DNA from 2 places in the Chitinimonas sp. BJYL2 genome. Region 1 is predicted to be linked to the other one. Evidence: predicted binding sites of a transcription regulator. Region 1 holds the regulator's gene; the other holds the start of a gene.
The links. Region 1 encodes FNR, which switches genes on or off when oxygen is low (the NO sensors DNR and NnrR bind a similar motif). Its sites were predicted from a motif close to TTGATNNNNATCAA; they were not measured.

Region 1 (9,426 bases):
GCGTGATGATCGGCCTGGGTGCGGCACTGATCCATGAGTTCGCCTGGATCCTGTACGTGTTCGGTGCCTTCCTGGTGTTCACCGGTATCAAGATGCTGTTCATGCACGACGACGAAACCGATGTAGCCAGCAACCCACTGATCAAGTGGCTGCGCGGTCACTTCCGCTTCACCGAGCAACTGCACGGTCGCGCCTTCTTCGTGAAGCAGGCTGACCCGAAAGACAGCAGCAAGCTGGTCTGGTGGGCCACGCCGCTGTTCCTGGCACTGATCATGGTCGAGATTACCGACCTGGTATTTGCAGTTGATAGCGTGCCGGCGATCTTTGCGATCACCACCGACCCGTTCATCGTGTTCACTTCGAACATCTTCGCGATTCTGGGTCTGCGTGCGCTGTATTTTGCCCTGGCCGCAATGGTGCACCGCTTCCACTACCTCAAGTACGCGCTGGCTGTGGTGCTCGTGTTCATCGGCATCAAGATCTTCCTCGTCAATTTCGCTATCAAGATTCCCTCGCCGGTGTCGCTGGGCGTGACCTTCGGCCTGCTGGCGGCGGGCGTGGGCTACTCGCTGTGGAAGACACGAGGCGAGCCGATCCCGGAAACCGGTACGAATTGACCGCCGCAGGGTGCAATCAGGCCAAGGCCGCATTGCACCTGCCCAGCCCGTGAAGGAGCCAATCCAATGAAACGGAACGACAAGCCATCGAACGGTATCAAGATGGCAGTGTGCATGCTGATCCTCAGTGGACTCGCAGGCTGGGTCGGCAGGGATTTCTGGCCAGGTATACAGCCTGCGCAGGCTTGGGCTTACAGCGCAGCCCTAGTATTGGGCGGGCTGCTGGCCGTCAGCCTTGCTGCGCTTGCCTCGCTGACGCTCTGGCAGTGGGTACTGCGCAAGGGAGGCACCGACACCCAGTGGCTCTGGTTTGCCCGTGATCCTGCAGGCCTGCAGGCACAGCGCAAGCGCTAGTGTTGCTACCCAACAAAAAGCCCGGCGGTGTGCCGGGCTTTTTGTTGGGTACCGCCGGTCTTCACACGCATCAGGTGCGTAACAGGGACAGCACCTGCCGGGAGTTGGCATTCGCCTGTGCCTGCACGGCCAGCCCTGCCTCCGAACGGATACGTTCGGCTGCATTGCGCGCTGTGGTGGCAGCGTAATCGGTATCCGCCATTCGGCTGCGCGCCGCCGAGAGGTTTTCCGCATTGCTGCGCAAGCTGTTGATGCCGGCTTCAAACCGGTTAGTCAGCGCCCCCAGTTCGGCACGCGCACCGCTGACCGAACGCAAATCGCTATCGATCTTCTCCAGTGAGGCACTGGCCGCCGCTGCGTTCGACAAATCCAGCCCGCCGGCGCTGCCAGCAAGGGCGGATGCCGACACACCCGCAAACGATACGGATAGCTGGTCTCCGGCGTTGGGGCCAGCCTGGAAGGTTTTGCTGCCCCCGTCAAAGAGCGACTGTCCGTTGAAACTGGCCTGACTGAGCGTACTGGCATTCGCCTGCCCCAGCGCACTCACCTCTTCCTGAATGGCCTGCCGGTCCTGCGCACTCAAGGTGCTGTTACCTGCTTGCACCGTCAACTCCCGGATGCGCAAGGTATTGTCGGTTACGCTGCTCAACGCGCCTTCGGCAACCTGTGCCTGCGAGATGCCGTCATTAAGATTGCGGGCCGCTTGATTGCTGCCCACGATCTGGGCGGCAAACTGCTCCACAATGGCGCTGGCGGCCACATCGTCCGCTGCGCTGTTGATCCGCTTGCCGCTGGACAATTGCTGCAGGCTACGCGCCTGCGCCTCGCGGTTGCTGTCGAGCGTACGCAGGCCCAGGCCTGTACCATTACTGCCTATCGGATTGATCACACTGGCCTCCTGTCGTGGCCTTACGGTACCGTCTGCACCATGCAGCGATGCCTGTTTGGGTTGATTGTAGTCACGAGAGTTCACTCGCCGGCAGGACTGCCGACCAACGGACCGCCGCGCCACAAGCGGCATCAACAGAACAAGGGATACCCGATGACGCTTGACCCCACGCCTCGTCAGCTGGCCCTGCTTTCCATTGCCGCAGCCTGTGCCACGCTGGGGTTGAAGTTTGCTGCTTACTGGATCTCCGGCTCGGTCGGCTTCTACTCCGACGCCATGGAGTCCTTCGTCAACCTGGCAGCGGCCATCGTGGCCTTGTGGGCCTTGACGATCTCCGCCTGGCCCGCCGACCGGAACCACCCTTGGGGGCATGAAAAAGCAGAGTACTTCTCCAGCGGGCTGGAAGGCGGCTTGATTCTTTTGGCGGCCCTGCTGATCGGCATTGAGGCGGTTCAGCGACTCATCGAACCCACCCCGCTGACCCATCTGGGGCCGGGCATGCTGCTCTCCTTGGTCGCCACCGCCATCAATGGCGGTGTGGCCACGCTGATGCTGCGAGCAGCCCGCAAGCACGACAGCATTGCACTCGAAGCCGACGCCCATCACCTGATGACCGACGTATGGACCTCCGTGGGCGTGGTGGCCGGTCTGGGGCTGCTGCTGGTGCTGCCGCCGGGCTGGGAGCGGCTCGACCCCCTGATCGCACTAGCGGTTGCCGGCAATATCGTCTTTACCGGCTGGCATCTGTTACGCCGGTCGGCCGATGGGCTGATGGATGCGGCACTACCGCCAGAAGAGATCGCGCAGATCGAGTCCATCCTTGCCGCCCGGATCGCGCCGCCGCTGGATTACATCGACCTGCTGACGCGCAAGGCCGGGAACGTGCGTCACATCCAGTTCACCCTGCGGGTGCCCGGCACCATGCCGGTCAGCACCAGCCATGATCACTGCGATGCGCTTGAAATGGCCATTGGCGAGGTGCTGTCAAAAGCCCGCGTCACCATTCATGTCGAGCCGCTGCCCTAGCCAAGGCCTTGCGGCATTAGGGCTCAGTGCTCGGACATCTCGTAGCTCATCTTGAGAATACCGACGAGCAGGGTCAGCAGTACCGATGCCACGGTCGCACCGCCCAGATAGGTCCAGTAGGGCAGCACTGGCGTTACCAGTCGGTCGGGCAGGATATCGACGTTGGCAAGCATGAAGATGATGAAGAAAGCGATATCGGCAAACACCAGCAGCAAGGTCAGCTGCAGCAGCCGTCCCGCCCAGCGGTCGGCTTTTTGCGAGGCGGTGATTTCCTGTTCGATCAGTCCTGCCAGCGGGTCGTGGGTTTTGGCCATGGTTATCCGGTCGGTTAAGTTGGCAGGACAGGTATAGACCAAGTCAGCGCAAGCCGACACAGCCATATCCCTCTGCGTGATGCCCTCAGGCCATCCGTACCTGATTGCGGCCAGCATGCTTGGCCGCGTAAAGCGCATGATCGGCTTTCCCGATCAAGGCATCGAGATCATCGCCATCCGACGGGGCGGTGGCAACACCGGCCGAAAAAGTCACCGAGAGCCGGCCCCACTCGGTCTCCATGACCGTGGCAGCCATGGCGGTGCGCAGTCTGTCTGCACGCTCGAATGCCGCCAGCTTGTCCACACCGGGCAAGAGCAGCAGCATTTCCTCGCCACCGAAGCGGAATGCCAGATCGGACTCCCTTACCCCAGCCCGCAGCTGGGCGGCAACCTCACGCAGCACCTGATCACCCGCCAGATGGCCATAGTCATCGTTGAGCCGCTTGAAGTGGTCCAGATCAATCATCACCACGGAGAGCGGATTGCCCTCGCGTTTTGCGCGCGCCTGTTCACGGGGAAACAGGGTTTCGAGGTAGCGGCGGTTGTAAAGGCCGGTCAACGGGTCGCGGATAGCCTGCTCGCGCAGCTCATCCTGTAGCCGGGCAGTGGTCTCCAGTTGGGCCTCCAGGGCGAGGAGGGCGGCAGACAGCTTGCGCTCGCTCATCACCCGCGCCGTCACATCGCGGAGCAGCAGCAGCCGCCCCAGGGTGTGACCATGCTGCTGCAAGTCCACCTGCTGGATCTCGTAGCACCCGGCCGGATCGGTAAATTCGATGATGTGCCCTGTGTCACCCGTCTTGCTCAGGGCCGCGAGTTCCGTACCCACCCGCGGCCAGGCAGACAGGGGTTCACCGATCAGGCCGTCCGCATCCCCTGCCAGCTGCCGCGCCGCCTGATTGATCTGGGTCACCCGGCCGGTCAGATCGGTCACCAGGACCGGGTCCGGCAGTTGCTCCAGCAAGACATGCTGGGCGATGGGGCTCAGATCAAAGAGCCGCCGGCGGCCGATCAGCCAGGTGAAACCCAGGGCGGTCAGCAAGAAGCAGAACGGCGTAGGATCGAACCCGAACAAGGTCCAGCCACCGACCACATAGGCCGAGTTGGCAATCCAAGGTAGCAGGGTGATCAACAGGAAACCCAGATAGTGCCGCCGATACAGGCCCGGCGATGCCCGCCAGGAGCGCCAGGCGGTGTAAACGCTGATGCTCATGAACACATACACATAGACCGCCACTGCATAGAACAGGGGGCCGTGGATGTAGCGCACCGGCGCGTGGGGGTCGGCACTGATCGGGGCCGTGCCAGCCCGATAGAGCCAGCCATGTTCATCATTGTGCAGCGCCAGCGCCCAGACCAGCACAGGTACAAGCGTCACCACGCAAATCTGCCAGCGCTGCAAGGCATATTGGCCGTGGTGGATGTAGGTCAGCAGGAAAATGGCCCACAAGGTGGGTGTGGCGACGATGCCGGGCCATGCCATGGCGGCCCAGAAAACCTTGCAGCCGGTACCGGCTACCATCAATTCCAGCGCTGCGGCGCTCGTCCACCAGAGTATGGCCACATGCAGACAGACAAACAGGCCCCGGCCACTCAGATCTCGGCGCGTACCCACCCAGAGTGCAACAAACAGGGATACCAACGAGCCGGCCAGCAGGGCCAGTACGGGAGGAGATGCTGACCAAGCGGAGGGGCTGCAAGCAAGCACGCGCGTCAGTATGAATCAGTGTGTGCGGTGATTTCAGTGTAGCCCGGTTTCGCCAAAACAGCCGGCCAAGCCATGGCACACCCACAGGTATTCCGGTCAGACCGGTATGCCACAGAGCAAGGCCAGCTGGCGCCAGACACCATGGCCCAGCGCAAAAACAGACGCCGCTGCGAGCCCGACACCCGCGAGCCGCACCGACCAGCGCATGCCGCGCTGCGGATCGCGTGCCTGCCCCAGCAGACGCAGCAGTAACAGCGGCCCCAGCCACAGCCCCAAGGCCGAAGTCGTTGCAAACGCCGCCATGATCAACGCCCCTTGTGCCGGGCCGGACGATACGGCTGCCAACACGAGGGCCGACTGCAGCAAGCCACAGGGCCAAGCGACCCAGGCCAGGCCGGCAAGGCCCGCCCTGCCGATCTGGCGACGAGCCATCGCCACGCCACTCGTCGCGAGCGCATCTGCCTGCAATACCTGCATGCGCATCGAGCCTTGGCCCACCGCTTCTAGCCAGCGTGGCTGCCGCCCCTGCCAGATCAGGTAGAAGCCCAGACCCAGTGCCGCCAGATGGATGAGTACCCAGAACGGCCGCAATAGCGCAAAGGACTCACCAAGCCGGGCCAGCGAACCGACACTGGCCGCCGCCAGCGCTCCGCCGGCGGCGTAACTGAGCAGGCGCCCCAGCTGCAAGGTGACCAGCGCCTTGTGGCGCACCGGCCCAGCGCTCAGTGCCGAGCAGCTCGCACCGCACATCGCCACGCAATGGGGCGAGCCGGCGATGCCCATGAGCAGGGCAGAAGTGATCAGTGCAAGGTCCATGCCGCCTATGCTAACGCAGCTGCTAGATCACCCGCGAGAAGCGCTCGCGATTGCGGTCTGCCTGCAGATAGCGGTCAAACACCATGGCAATACCCCGCACGAAGTACCAGCCTTGCGCCGTCACCTGGATCGCCCGCGGTTCAATATCGATCAACCCCATGTCTGCCATGGGCTTGAGTGTTTCCAGCTCGCTGGCAAAGTAACTGGGAATCTCGATCAGGTGTGCCAGTTCGATGGATTCGTACTCCACCCGGCCCTGACACATCAAGGCCATGATCATGGCGCGGCGGACCAGATCGTCCCGGTTCAGGGACAAACCACGTGCCACCGGCAACTGACCATGACGCAGGGCGTCGTAGTACTCGGGCAGAGTTTTGGCGTGCTGGACATAACTCGCGCCGACCCGGCCGATGGCCGATACGCCCAAACCGATCAAATCACAATCGGGCTGGGTGCTGTAACCCTGGAAGTTGCGGTGCAGACGGCCCTGACGCTTGGCAATCGCGAGCGGGTCATCGGGCAGGGCAAAGTGGTCCATGCCGATATAGCTGTAGCCATGACCCAGAAAGCCGCTCAGCGCACTGGCCAGCATGCCGAGCTTGTCGGCTCCTTGTGGCAGCAGGGCGGCATCGATCCGCCGCTGCGGTTTGAATCGCTGTGGCAGGTGCGCGTAGGCATACAGGGCAATGCGGTCCGGGCGCAACTGCGCCACGCGAGCCACCGTGCGGGCAAACGAGGCGCGCGTTTGCTGCGGCAGACCGTAAATCAGGTCGACATTGGTCGAGGCAAAGCCGAGTTCACGCGCTGCCACCATCAGCGCCTCCACCATTTCCTCACTCTGCACGCGATGCACCGCCTTCTGCACATCGGGATCGAAGTCCTGCACCCCGAAGCTCAGACGGTTGAAACCCAGATCGCGCAGATGGCGAAGTCGCCCCGCATCCACCGTGCGCGGGTCGACTTCGATGGAGACCTCGGCACTGGGCAGCAGGCGGAAATGCGCCCGCAGATCGGCCATCAGGCTCGTCAGTTCCTCGTCGCTGAGGAACGTGGGGGAGCCGCCCCCCAGATGCAGTTGGGAAACCGGCTCATTGCCGCCCAGGTGCGCGCTGGTAAGGTCCATCTCGTGACGCAGCGCCTGCAAGTATTCGGCGGCCCGCTCGTGGTGCTTGGTGATCACCTTGTTGCACGCGCAGTAGTAGCAGACCGATTCGCAGAACGGGATGTGTACATACACCGACAAGGGTGCCGCGCCCCCCACCAGACCACTCTGGCGGCGCTGGGCCAGCGCCTGCTTGTAATGGTCGGCGGTATAGGCTTCGACAAAGCGGTCGGCCGTAGGGTACGAGGTGTAGCGAGGGCCGCTGACGTCGAAGCGACGCAGGATGTCTTCGCTGATGCCGTCAATGGTGGGGGTGTGAGTAGCGTGCATGGCGCTCACTTTGCCATGGACGACGATTGTCCCCATTGACATGGGTCAAGCCGCCAGCTTAGTTTGGGAGCGACAATTGGCGCAGTCACGAGGGCCCACCATGTTCCAAGCTCCCACCGCCGAAACCGACTGCGTCACGCCGACCCGCATCCACCCTGTACAGGCCATGACCGCAGCCAATCCGATTCCTTCCGCCACGTTCAAAGTTGCCTGTTCTAACTGCAATCTGCGCGAGCTCTGCTTGCCCGTCGGTTTGTCGGGCGACAGCCTCGACAAGCTCGATTCCCTGGTCGCCAAGCGCCGCTCGGTGGCCCGCGGCGAAGCCCTGTTCCGTGCCGACGATCCCTTCCAGGCGCTCTACGCCGTGCGTACCGGTTTCTTCAAGACCTGCGTCTCCGCTGAAGACGGCCGCGATCAGGTTACCGGTTTCCAGATGGCAGGCGAGCTGCTGGGCCTCGATGGCATCAGCACCGACCGCCATAGCTGCGATGCCGTGGCGCTCGAAGACTCGCAGGTTTGCGTGATTCCCTACAGCCAGTTCGAGGAACTCTCGCGCGTGTTCACCGAGCTGCAGCACCATTTCCACAAGATCATGAGCCGCGAGATCGTCCGCGATCATGGCGTGATGCTGTTGCTGGGTTCGATGCGTGCGGAAGAGCGCCTGGCGGCCTTCTTGCTGAACCTGACCCAGCGTTTGCAGGCACGCGGCTTCTCGTCGGTGGAAGTCGTGCTGCGGATGACCCGCGAAGAAATCGGCAGCTATCTGGGTCTCAAGCTCGAAACCGTGAGCCGCACCTTCTCCAAGTTCCAGGACGACGGCCTGCTGGAAGTGAAGCAACGGCAGATCCGCATCCTCAATCCGGCCGGTCTCAAGCAGCTCGTCAATCATTCGAGCTGCTGATACGCCCAAGCTCGGGCAACTTCCACGGAAGTTTCCGTAGGGTGCAATGCGCTGCGCTTATTGCCCCCTACTTGCCCAGACTGGGCCGGATGCCTGTCTGGCTTTGCGCGAACCACAAGGTCAGCGCCGACGACGCCGCGATGACCGCCCACATGACAAAAAAGCTCATCGTGTAGATGGCTTGCCGTGGCAGATCCATCGGCTGCATGCCGAACCAGGTCAGGTCACTCGGGTCCACCACCGCGAAGACCAGCGCGTCCATTACCCCCGCCATCACGAACGATGGCCACAACACATACATCAGCCACACCGTGCGCGGCTTGGGTTCGTGTGCGTCGATCACGTCGTCGATGTCATAGGGGCGGTCGCTCATTACTTCTCCTCGCCCTCGCGGGCGGTCGCAGCATGGTTGCGGGCTCTTACGGCGGGCGTCCATTGATCAGGCTGCACATCGCCGTCGGCGCTTTGGGCGCGCGAGGTATCAAGCACCGGGTCGGGATGACGGATCGCCAGCGACAGGGTGATGAAACTAGCCACCACCACCAGTGCTGGTCCGCCGACCACCAGCCACATCATCGATTCTCGCCACCAGGGTCTGGCCGTTTGCTGTACCGGGGTTTGCATGAGACTTCTGCTTTCTGCCGCACTCAGCGCGGCACAATAAACGTAGATTTCTCGACCAGACGACGAGCCGCTTCCTGCTGATCGGGCAATCGTTCAATCACGAACCGTATTGGCTTGGCTCCCGCACCCATTGCCTGCGCAGCGTCGGGCGACAACTTGGCCGCCAGCGAAATCCAGCGCGCTTCGGCGGGACCTAGCGTGAGCACCGGCGGCGTTTCGCTCAGAGCAAGACCATCGAGCCCCTCGACCTGCACGGTATAACGTTGCGGCGTTTCGGTCGCATTCATGATCTGCAGGCGGTAGACGTTTTCAATGTAGCCATCGTCCACCAGTCGAGCCAGCGAGGCCCGATCGCGCACCACATCCACCTTGAACGGCGTGCGCAGCGCAATCGACAACACCAGGGCCGCACTTACCACGATCAGAATGGCGGTGTACACCATCACACGTGGCCGCAGCATGCGCATGAACATCTGCTTGCGCGTGAGCTTTTGCGCCATGGCGTGCTGTGTGTCGTAACGGATAAGGCCACGTTCGTAGCCCATCTTGTCCATCACGCCATCGCATACATCGATACACGCGGCACAGCCGATACACTCGTACTGCAAGCCGTTACGGATATCGATGCCGGTCGGGCAGACCTGCACACACAAGGTGCAATCGATACATGACCCCAGGCCCGCCACCTTGGGGTCCGCCTTGCGCGAACGGCTGCCACGCGGCTCGCCGCGCTCGGTGTCGTAGGTGA
Region 2 (9,426 bases), on a different contig from region 1:
CGGGTTGAAGACAATCGCGAACCAGTCCACCGCATGCACCACGCCATCGCGTATTTCATGGCCGGCCGGCGTGTGCATCCACGAGTTCAGCACCAATATCCAGAATGCCGACAGCGACGTGCCCACGGCCACCAGCAGTGTCGCCAGCAAATGCACGCGCTCGCCGACGCGCTGCGCGCCAAACAGCATGATGCCGAGGAAGGTCGCCTCCATGAAGAATGCCGTCAGCACCTCATAGGCCAGCAGCGGCCCGGCCACATTGCCGACTTTTTCCATGAAGCCCGGCCAGTTGGTGCCGAACTGGAAACTCATGGTGATGCCGCTGACCACGCCCAGCGCAAAGGTCACCGCAAAAATCTTCACCCAGAACTGATACAGCTCGCGCCAGTGCGGCGCGCCGGTAGCGCGTTCGCGCAGCTTGAAGAACACCAGGAACCAGCACAGCGCAATGCTGATGGTGGGGAACAGGATGTGGAAGCTGATATTGGCGGCAAACTGGATGCGCGCCAGCAGGAAACCATCGAGCTCGTTCATGTTTGCGGCCCTCCGTGCGGGTTGCCGGCTTCGCCCTCAGGCCCGGTTTCTTCCTCGCGGCCGCCGAACAGCGTGCCCATGCGGTCCTTCATGGCCAGCAGCTTCTGCACCGTGGCGCCCAGCTTCATCAGCCTTTGCAGGTTCTCGACTTCGAGCTTTTGCAGATCATCAAACCAGTCCGAACACAGCGAGATCAGCTCGTACATTTCGCGCATGCGGCCCTGTGCATGCTCTTCGTGCGGGTTGGCCGGGGTTTCCAGCAGCGCCTCGCGCAGCATGGTCAGCGTGGGTTCGACTTCGCGCTTGCGGCGCTCTTCGGCCAGCGTGCGGAAAATGCGCCACACATCCTCGGGCGCCGAAAAATACTCGCGCCGGTCGCCGGGTTGGTGCGATAGCCGCACCAGCCGCCAGCTCTCCAGCTCCTTGAGACCGATGCTGACATTCGAGCGCGAGAACCCGAGCGCCTGGGCGATTTCATCGGCATTGATCGGCCTGGGCGAGGCATACAGAAGGGCATAAATCTGCCCCACTGTCCGGTTGATGCCCCAGCGGCTGCCCATCTCGCCGAAGTGGAGCACAAAGCGTTGTACCAGCGGAGTCAGATCCATATCAAGCTCGCTAAAGTTTTTGAATTTTCACTAATTTGTGAAAATTCTGCACGAAGACTTGATCAAGATCAAATAGTGATGCGTTGTGCAGGATCAGCGGGCGCAATGCATGGCGCACCTGATGCTGCTGCAAGCCATTGATTTTATTTTGATTTAAGGATTACAGGGCTTGGCCTATCCGGATCAGATTGCCATCCGGATCAATCACCGCAAACTCGCGCATGCGCCAAGGCTTGGTTTCCAGTGTGTCCATGCGCGGAATCCCCCAACGTGGCAGCGCCGCCTGCGCAAAGGCTTGATACACCGGTTCCACATCGAGCACGCGGATGTAACAGCCGGCCCAGGAGTCCTCGGGCCTGAGGTCCGGGTGCGCAAAGAAGTGCAGCTCCACCGGCCCGCGCGTGAGGATGGCGTAGCTATCGCCTTCGCCCATGATCTCGCCGTCAAACCCCAGCCTGGCATAGAAATCCAGCGTGGCCGGCAGCGAACGGCTCGGCAGGATGGGGATGGACATGTCTTGTGTCTGCATGGCGGGCTTCCTCGGTAATCGGGATGTTGGGCGCAGGACTAGGCTTTGGGTCGGGGACGTTTGCGCGCAGTGTGCATGCTGCGCTCGCTGAGTGCACCCGATGCGGCACCGGCCAGCAGGCGGCGGAAAGTAGGACACTCCAGATGACTGGGTGCCGGACATTCTGCCGCGTGCTGCAGGCCATCGCGCATGGCGCTGAGCTTGAGGATCATCGCATCCAGCTCTCGGGCTTTGGCGGCCAGCAACTGCCGGTCGATTTGCGGCTGGCCATCGGCGCCGAACATCTGGGCAATTTCGTCCAGCGTAAAGCCGGCCACGCGTCCGAGCGCAATCAAGGCCAGGCGCTCCAGCACGCTGGCGTCGAACACGCGCCGCAGGCCTTGCCGCCCGTTCGAGCGTATCAGCCCCTTCTCCTCATAGTAACGCAGGGCCGAGGCCGGCATGCCCGAGCGTTTGGCGACTTCGGCAATATCCACCACGGCACCCCTTGACCTCAAGTTGACTTGAATTAGTACTGTGCAGTCTCTGCCACTTCAAGGCAAGTAAAAGGAGGCTGTCATGCATGACTTGATTCGCATCGTGATGATCGGTGCCGGTGCGACGCTGTTGATCGATATCTGGGCCATTGCCCGCCAGCGTTGGCTAGGCGTGCCGCCACCCAATTACGGGCTGGTCGGGCGCTGGCTGGCGCATATGCCCAAGGGCCGTTTCCGCCATGAAGCCATCGCCAAGGCGGCACCAGTGGCGGGCGAAAAGTACCTCGGTTGGCTGGCTCACTACCTGATCGGTATGGCGTTTGCCGCCATCGTGCCGCTGCTATGGGGCAGGGCGTGGCTCGATACCCCGACGCTGTTCCCGGCGCTGCTGGTGGGTGTGGCCACGGTGGCTGCGCCGTTCCTGCTCATGCAGCCGGGCATGGGCGCCGGCATTGCTGCCCGCCGCACGTCCAAACCTGCCGCCGCGCGCTGGCAGAGCCTGATCACCCACACCGTGTTCGGCGCCGGCCTCTATGCCGTGGCGTCGCTGATCCAGCTAGTACCAGCGCAATGATTGTCGTTACCAACCCCTTACCCAACCGGAGCATCCTCATGCGTATTCCTGCCCGTTTTGCCCCCATCCTTTTCAGCGCCCTGCTGTCGGCGATCATGGTGGCCATCATGGTCGCGTTCGTGCTGATCAGCACGCAGGGCTTTCAGCCTGATTTTCTGACACGCTGGGCCAAGAGCTGCATCACGACCTGGCCGGTTGCCTTTGCCGCCGTAACCCTGATTGCACCTTGGGTACGCGGCGTAGTGGCGAGGTTGACGGCTTGATGGCTGCGCCGGCCTGCTTGCATTGGGCGGATGTCAGCACGCGGCCCTTGGCCACAACTCGCCTTCGGGACAAGCCGGTGTGATGCCCGTCCAGCGCTGGAACGATCGGCGGAAATTGCGGGCATCGTGAAACCCGAAGTGCTCGGCCAGTTGCTCATGGCTATAGCCCCGGTAGTGCATGAGCCATACCGATACATGGGTGCGCACCTGGTCCAGCAAGGCCCGGAAATGGGTGCCATGCCGTGCGAGCTGGCGTTTGAGGGTGGCTGGGCTGGTGTGGAAGGCCAAGGCAAGCTGATCGAGCGTGGGGCTGAGCCGGATATGCGCCAGCTCGGCCGCTCTGGCATTGCCGCGTGGCTAGGGTGCGGCCAGCCAGGCGGAACAGATCGACGCGGTGGATGCACCCGATTCGCTCAAGAAAACCGTCGCCAACTGGGGCTTGGCCCTGCGCGAAAGCCGCCACGGGCGCGAGCATGCGCATCGTTACTTGCAGCAGGTGAACGATCTGTTGGGGTGGCATCACTGATCGCGCACCTTGCGCACAAGTCAGCAAGTGATCAAGACTGCGTCCTGACTCAGGAGACCACCATGCCGGATGCCAAGCCCATCATGCTGTACGCCGCCATCCTGGCGGTCGTGTTTGTCGCGCTGACCCTGCGCACCATCGTCCTGCGCACCCGCGTGCGCGTAGCGCTGGGCGACGGTGGCGATGCCCGTTTGCAACGTGCCATCCGTGCACACGCCAACTTTGTGGAATACACCCCGTTTGCGCTCCTGCTGCTGGTGCTGCTGACTTGGGGCGGCGCGGATAGCCGGCTATTACATACCCTAGGCACCATGCTGATCGCGGGCCGCATCATTCACGCCGTGGGCATCAGCCAGGTCAAGGAACCCTTGCCGCTTAGGCAAGTGGGGATGGTGTTGACGTTGAGTGTGTTGCTGGTTTCGGCGGGGGTGTTGATGTATCTGGTATGGGTTAAAGGGTAGCGAGATGCTGTGGAGTGCTCTGCATGAATCAAGACCTAGCCTCTCGATCCCTTCCTGTGTAGTTGTCATTGGTATGAGGTTCGGTATAGCCTGAGCAACCCGTATCCACCTGCAGCTGTGCTTTACTAATGAGGGCACAGATTAATAAACACGGAGAGCGCATGGGCTCAGCAATGTTTGATTCGAGTACATATGGCATTGGTGAATTGATTACACAGAGAAAACTTTTCTCTGTGCCAATACATCAACGCAACTATTCTTGGGCTGTTGAGCAGGTCGAACAGCTACTGGATGACATTGAGGCTGCGTTTGCCAATAAATCCAATGACTACTTCATAGGTCTCGTCGTTCTACGCGGGCCCCAAGGTGGGGTATGGGAGGTCCTAGATGGCCAGCAGCGCCTGACTACAGTAACGATGATTTATTCGGCAATTCGATTTTGGCTGAAGGAGCGCGGGTTTGATGGTGATGCTACTCAGATAGAAACGGAATACCTTGGGGTAAGACAGTTGGGGGGGGATTTTTCCACACGTATACATTTGAACTCTATTAATCATGAGATTTTTGAGAAACATATAATCGCAATTTGTCCTACAGCGGATTTAATAAGAGAGCGAGATAAATTGGGAAGGAAGACGTCAAACTTTCTTCTGCTTGATGCGGCTATTAATTGCAGGCAATGGGTTGATAAATTCTCCAGTAATGTGGCAAATACGCGGGAGGGAAGCGCGGAGGCCTTGTTTGGTCTTTCTCGATTCCTTGAAACGAGTGTTAAGGTTGTTAGCGTCGATGTGGCTACTGACGCGGATGCATATATCTTGTTTGAATCTCTAAATAACAGGGGTGCTGATTTATCAGCACTAGATTTGGTAAAAAATTACATTTTTAGCATAGCGGTTCCTAAGGATCATCCATACCTTGAAGCCCTATGGGGTAGGCTTACCAAGCTGATTGAGGATACCGATGCAGACGACTTTTTGAAGTTTTTTTGGACTGCGCGATTCGGCATTGTTCAGAAAAGCGACCTTTTCCGACGCATTCGACAGTCTTTCCAGGGGCAGCAAGCAGCAAATGCTTTGCTGGAAGAGCTGTTAGATGCAGCACGATTCGCAGCTGCGTTGGATGATCCCAAGCATGAGGTCTGGCTTGGCGTTGCTCCTCAAGTATTGGAATCCGTTGCTGCAATTAAAACAATCGGAAGCAAACAGGCGCGCCCACTCCTATATAGCGTGTTCAAAAAACTTTCAGAAGGTTCGCGGCCGGAGTTTCTTGCTGACCTAACGGTATGCCTTTTTCGGTTCCAAATGATTGGTCACGGCCGAACCGGTGTCTTAGAGAAAGTGCTTGGCCGGGCTTGCGTCCTTATATGGGGTCAACAGTCTGTTGACCGAGAACAGTGGCTTTCTGTGCTCAAGGAGCTAATGATCAGTGACGAGCAGTTTCAGTCGGACTTTGTCGAACATCGAGAGCAGAAGGTATCCCGAGCGCACTATGTCTTGGCTCAGATTGAGAAGGACCGTGGCTGTGATTCTGCTGTGCTAGATAATGCAAAATGCCTCTATCTACCACCTCTTCATAATGATGATCCGGAGGAAGATTTTAAGAAACTTGGCAGCTATTTCCTCTTGGAAGGTAGTCTAGGTGCCGAATACGCACGCTCCATACGACAGAAATCTCCTGACGAAATAGTTAGAATTAGCGAAGCGTACTTTGGGCGGTCAAAATTTACGACTACGCAGTCCGTCAAGGTTGATGGTTGGGGTCCTGATCTTATAACGGATAGAACACATGAATTGGCAAGGGAAGCCTGCCGTCGTTGGAAGATCGAATAGGACGTTAATTATGCAAGTCGACGATCTTATAACAATATCGCAAACTATTAAATCAGCTAATAGTGTTTATTATCGTGTAATTCAAGCCTTGGGCAATGGCGGGAATTCACTCGTCTTTTTGGTTGAGGCAACCTCTGGTGAGCACCGTGGTGTTTTGTTTGCCATGAAGGTGTTTACCAAGATCGGAGATGAGGCGCGGAAAAGTAGATTTTTGCAGGAAGTTGCGGTCTTGCAGCAATTTACCCATCCTGCAATTATGCGAGTATATGACACGGGGATTGTTGCTAAAGAACATGGTGGTCAAGCTGTTGCTTTTCCTTTCTTGATAGCTGATTACCTTCCGCAAACTTTACGTGATGTGATGCTTTCTGGTTCTTTTCCGATGGCATTCCGGTTGGCATTTTGTCTACAAATGCTTTCTGGTCTTTCTTACTTGGCTTCACGTAAGCCTCAGATCGTTCACCGTGATATTAAGCCTGAGAATATCTTCGTCAAAGGTAGGTCGTTTGTTCTTGGTGATTTTGGATTAATTAAATCTCTCAGTGATGATGGCGATAAAGAGGATCCGGGATTCTTGATTGATAGTGTTGGGCCGCGACTCCCAAGGTTTTATAGAACCCCGGACTTGGTTGACTACTGTCGAGGTAAAGAAACTATTTCAACGAAGTCTGATGTATTTCAGCTGGGCCTAGTATTTGCCGAAGTATTTACCGGCGTTGTTCCACTTAAAAAGTGCGAAAAAATTCTAGATCCTGTCGAACTAGAGCCATTAGGTGCTATCGCGGGCTCCCAAGAGGTATCGATTAGAGCTCAGATTGAGCGGATGTTGGAACCAGATGTTACCCGTCGGTATCCCGCTGCCGATCTTTTCGATTCATGGGAAGGAATATTCCGGGCAGTTGTGACTGCAGCACACGGTTTAGAGGGACGAGTTTTCTAATCCACAAGGAATGCTGCAAGAGTAGCTGGGGTCAGGTCTTGAATTTTGCATACCTAGCCATCCGCAGCTGCCGTAACTGCTATCCGTCCAACGTTGAACACCGCCACCGTGCGCTCACGCTAGCGGCGTAGCTGCGCGCCAGATCAGTGCTGACCAAGGCACCCGATGCGATGGCAATTACCCAGTACCGCATCTTTGATTGCAATGCGGGATGACTACACGGATATCATGGCAGCCAACGCGACCCTGCGATGGAAACCCCGACATGAGCCACCACTACACGGACCAGCGCATTGCATTGCTGACGCAGCACGGCAAGGAGCAAGTGATTGCACCGGTGCTTGAACCGGCGTTGTCCTGCAAGATCGAGCTGGTGAGCGGGTTTGATACCGATACGCTGGGCACCTTTACGCGTGAAACGCCTCGCGCGGGGACTCAGCTGGAGGCGGCAAGGCGCAAGGCGCGCATCGGGATGGAATTGTCAGGCTTGCCCATCGGGCTCGCCAGCGAAGGCAGCTTTGGACTGGACCCGATGACGGGTCTGTTCCCTTGGAACCTGGAATTGCTGGTCTTGCTGGATGATCGTGCCGGGATCGAACTGGTTGCGATGAGCCAGGGGCCGGCATCCAGCGGGCATCTGCATACCGATAGCTGGGCTGACGTGGAGGCATTTGCCCAGCGAGAGGGTTTTCCGGCGCAGCAACTGGTCTTGCGCCCAAATGATCAGGCCGACCCGGGCTTGGTGAAAGGCATTGCCGATTGGCAGGTGCTGCGCCAGTGCTTTGAGGATTGCCGGTTTCGGTCCCGCAACGGCAAGGTGTTCCTGGAGACCGATCTGCGGGCGTTTGCCAATCCGAACCGCATGCAGCGCATCGGCGAAGCCGCGGTGGATTTGCTGAAGCGGCTGCAGTCACCATGCCCGGCCTGTGGTCTGCCGGGTTTCTGGATAGCAGCGCGCGAACCTGGCCTGCCGTGTGCGACTTGCCGCACCCCCACGGCGGTGTACCAGAAGGAAATCTGGGCGTGCCCGGCTTGTCAGCACAAAGCAGCGACCCTGCGACAAGATCGCCTGTTTGCGGACCCTGGTGAGTGTCCTCGATGCAATCCCTGATCGGTGATGGTGATGCTCAAGCATCCAGCAGCGCGCGCAGTGCTTCCGCACCCAATGGCGGCGTCGGGACCCAAGGAATGGCAACGATATCTGCCCCGGCATAGGCCCTGACCCGTTGATACTGGCTGTACTCACTTTGCAGCCGTGCCTGCAGCAAGGGGTCTGCTGTGTGGGTGGCCAGAAGGGACTTGTTGATGATCCAGCCGAATGGTTCGATCTGCGCGCGGCGTAGGTCTGCCTGCAACGCAGCCGCCTGCGATACGGGCGTGGATTCGGGCAAGGTGATCAGGATGACTTTGGTGTAGTCCTTGTCCTGCAAGCGCATCAGGGGGGTGACGAGGTGGGCGGCCGACTGGCCTTCAAAGGCCTGCTGCATCTGCCGGTGATAGGCGCCCGCCGCATCCATCAGCAGCAGCGAGTGGCCGGTGGGGGCGGTGTCGAGCACCACAAAGGCACTACGCGCCTGGGATACCACGCGCGAGAACGCGTGAAAGACGGCCACCTCCTCGGTGCATGGCGATCGGAGGTCTTCCAGCATCAGTGCACGTTCTGCCTCGTTCAGGTCTCGCCCGCGCGAGGCCATCACCTTCTCGACGTATTTCCGGGTTTCTTCCTGCGGATGAATCCGGCTGACAGTCAGCCCCGGTATGTCCGCCTGCAGCGTCCCCGCGAGATGTGCGGCGGGGTCGGTCGTGGTGAGGTGCACGGACTTCCCCTCGCGCACCAACCCCAGCGCAATGGCGGCGGCCAGGGTGGTTTTCCCCACGCCGCCTTTGCCCATCACCATGATCAGCCCGTGGTCTGCTGCGGCCAGCTTGCTGACCATCATGGAGAGGGTGTGGTGGGGAATCTTGGGCCTTGGCGCAAGATCGGCTTGCGGCGCCGGTGCTTCGGCGGATAGCAAGGCACGCAGGGCAGGTAGCCCGACTGAGTCGAAGGGGCGAAGCGGAATGTAGTCGGTTTCTAGCTTGCGCAAGGTGTCAGGCAGCGTGTGCAAGGCCTGCTGACCCAACGCTTCGATGGCATGTGCAATGGGATCATCTGGCCGCGTTGCCCGAAAGACTGCGTTGATTATGAGCCGCTGCCGGGTCAGGCCGAGCGCGCTCAGTTCGCTCGACGTTCGGGCCGCCTCTCGTAGGGAGCCCGTTTCTGCCCGGGCAACCAGGACCACCATGGTCGCGGAAGGATCATTGAGGGTGGCCAGTGCTAGATTGAACAACTGTTCCTGCATTTTCAATCCGGAATGGGGGCCCAGACAGGAGGCGCCACGGTCATTGCCCGCGAGGAATCCCGTCCAGGCCTTGGGCAGGCTGAGTAGTCTGAGCGTGTGGCCAGTGGGTGCCGTGTCGAAGATCAGGTGATCGTAGTCGGGGGCATCGCCCGACAGCAGCGAAGCAAACTCGTCAAACGTGGCGATTTCGGTCGTGCATGCGCCGGAAAGCTGTTCCCGCACGGTGGCGATATCATCATCGTCTGCGGTATCGCCCATCTGCGCCACGACACGGACCCGGTAGTTCTGGGCGGCGACATCCGGATCGATATTCATCACGGCCAAACCCGGAACCCCGGGAA

Region 2: the regulator FNR is predicted to act here: its motif matches at 1,201-1,214, upstream of O9X62_RS08385 (GbsR/MarR family transcriptional regulator).

Annotation. Positions count from the first base shown of each region.
Region 1 is NZ_JANZKW010000003.1:287,827-297,252, reverse strand. It holds gene O9X62_RS11265 (TerC family protein) at 1-617, shown strand, start outside; gene O9X62_RS11260 (hypothetical protein) at 684-971, shown strand; gene O9X62_RS11255 (flagellin) at 1,042-1,860, opposite strand; gene O9X62_RS11250 (cation diffusion facilitator family transporter) at 2,014-2,886, shown strand; gene O9X62_RS11245 (hypothetical protein) at 2,910-3,200, opposite strand; gene O9X62_RS11240 (diguanylate cyclase) at 3,286-4,905, opposite strand; gene O9X62_RS11235 (sulfite exporter TauE/SafE family protein) at 5,002-5,721, opposite strand; gene hemN (oxygen-independent coproporphyrinogen III oxidase) at 5,744-7,153, opposite strand; gene fnr (fumarate/nitrate reduction transcriptional regulator Fnr) at 7,320-8,054, shown strand; gene O9X62_RS11220 (hypothetical protein) at 8,122-8,427, opposite strand; gene O9X62_RS11215 (hypothetical protein) at 8,427-8,678, opposite strand; gene ccoG (cytochrome c oxidase accessory protein CcoG) at 8,702-9,426, opposite strand, start outside.
Region 2 is NZ_JANZKW010000002.1:600,937-610,362, reverse strand. It holds gene O9X62_RS08390 (cytochrome ubiquinol oxidase subunit I) at 1-534, opposite strand, end outside; gene O9X62_RS08385 (GbsR/MarR family transcriptional regulator) at 531-1,142, opposite strand; gene O9X62_RS08380 (VOC family protein) at 1,303-1,671, opposite strand; gene O9X62_RS08375 (helix-turn-helix domain-containing protein) at 1,710-2,147, opposite strand; gene O9X62_RS08370 (DUF2938 domain-containing protein) at 2,230-2,721, shown strand; gene O9X62_RS08365 (DUF2798 domain-containing protein) at 2,760-2,984, shown strand; gene O9X62_RS08360 (helix-turn-helix domain-containing protein) at 3,018-3,272, opposite strand; gene O9X62_RS08355 (hypothetical protein) at 3,379-3,510, shown strand; gene O9X62_RS08350 (MAPEG family protein) at 3,573-3,971, shown strand; gene O9X62_RS08345 (DUF262 domain-containing protein) at 4,133-5,803, shown strand; gene O9X62_RS08340 (protein kinase) at 5,814-6,743, shown strand; gene O9X62_RS08335 (DUF6671 family protein) at 7,009-7,854, shown strand; gene arsA (arsenical pump-driving ATPase) at 7,871-9,426, opposite strand, start outside.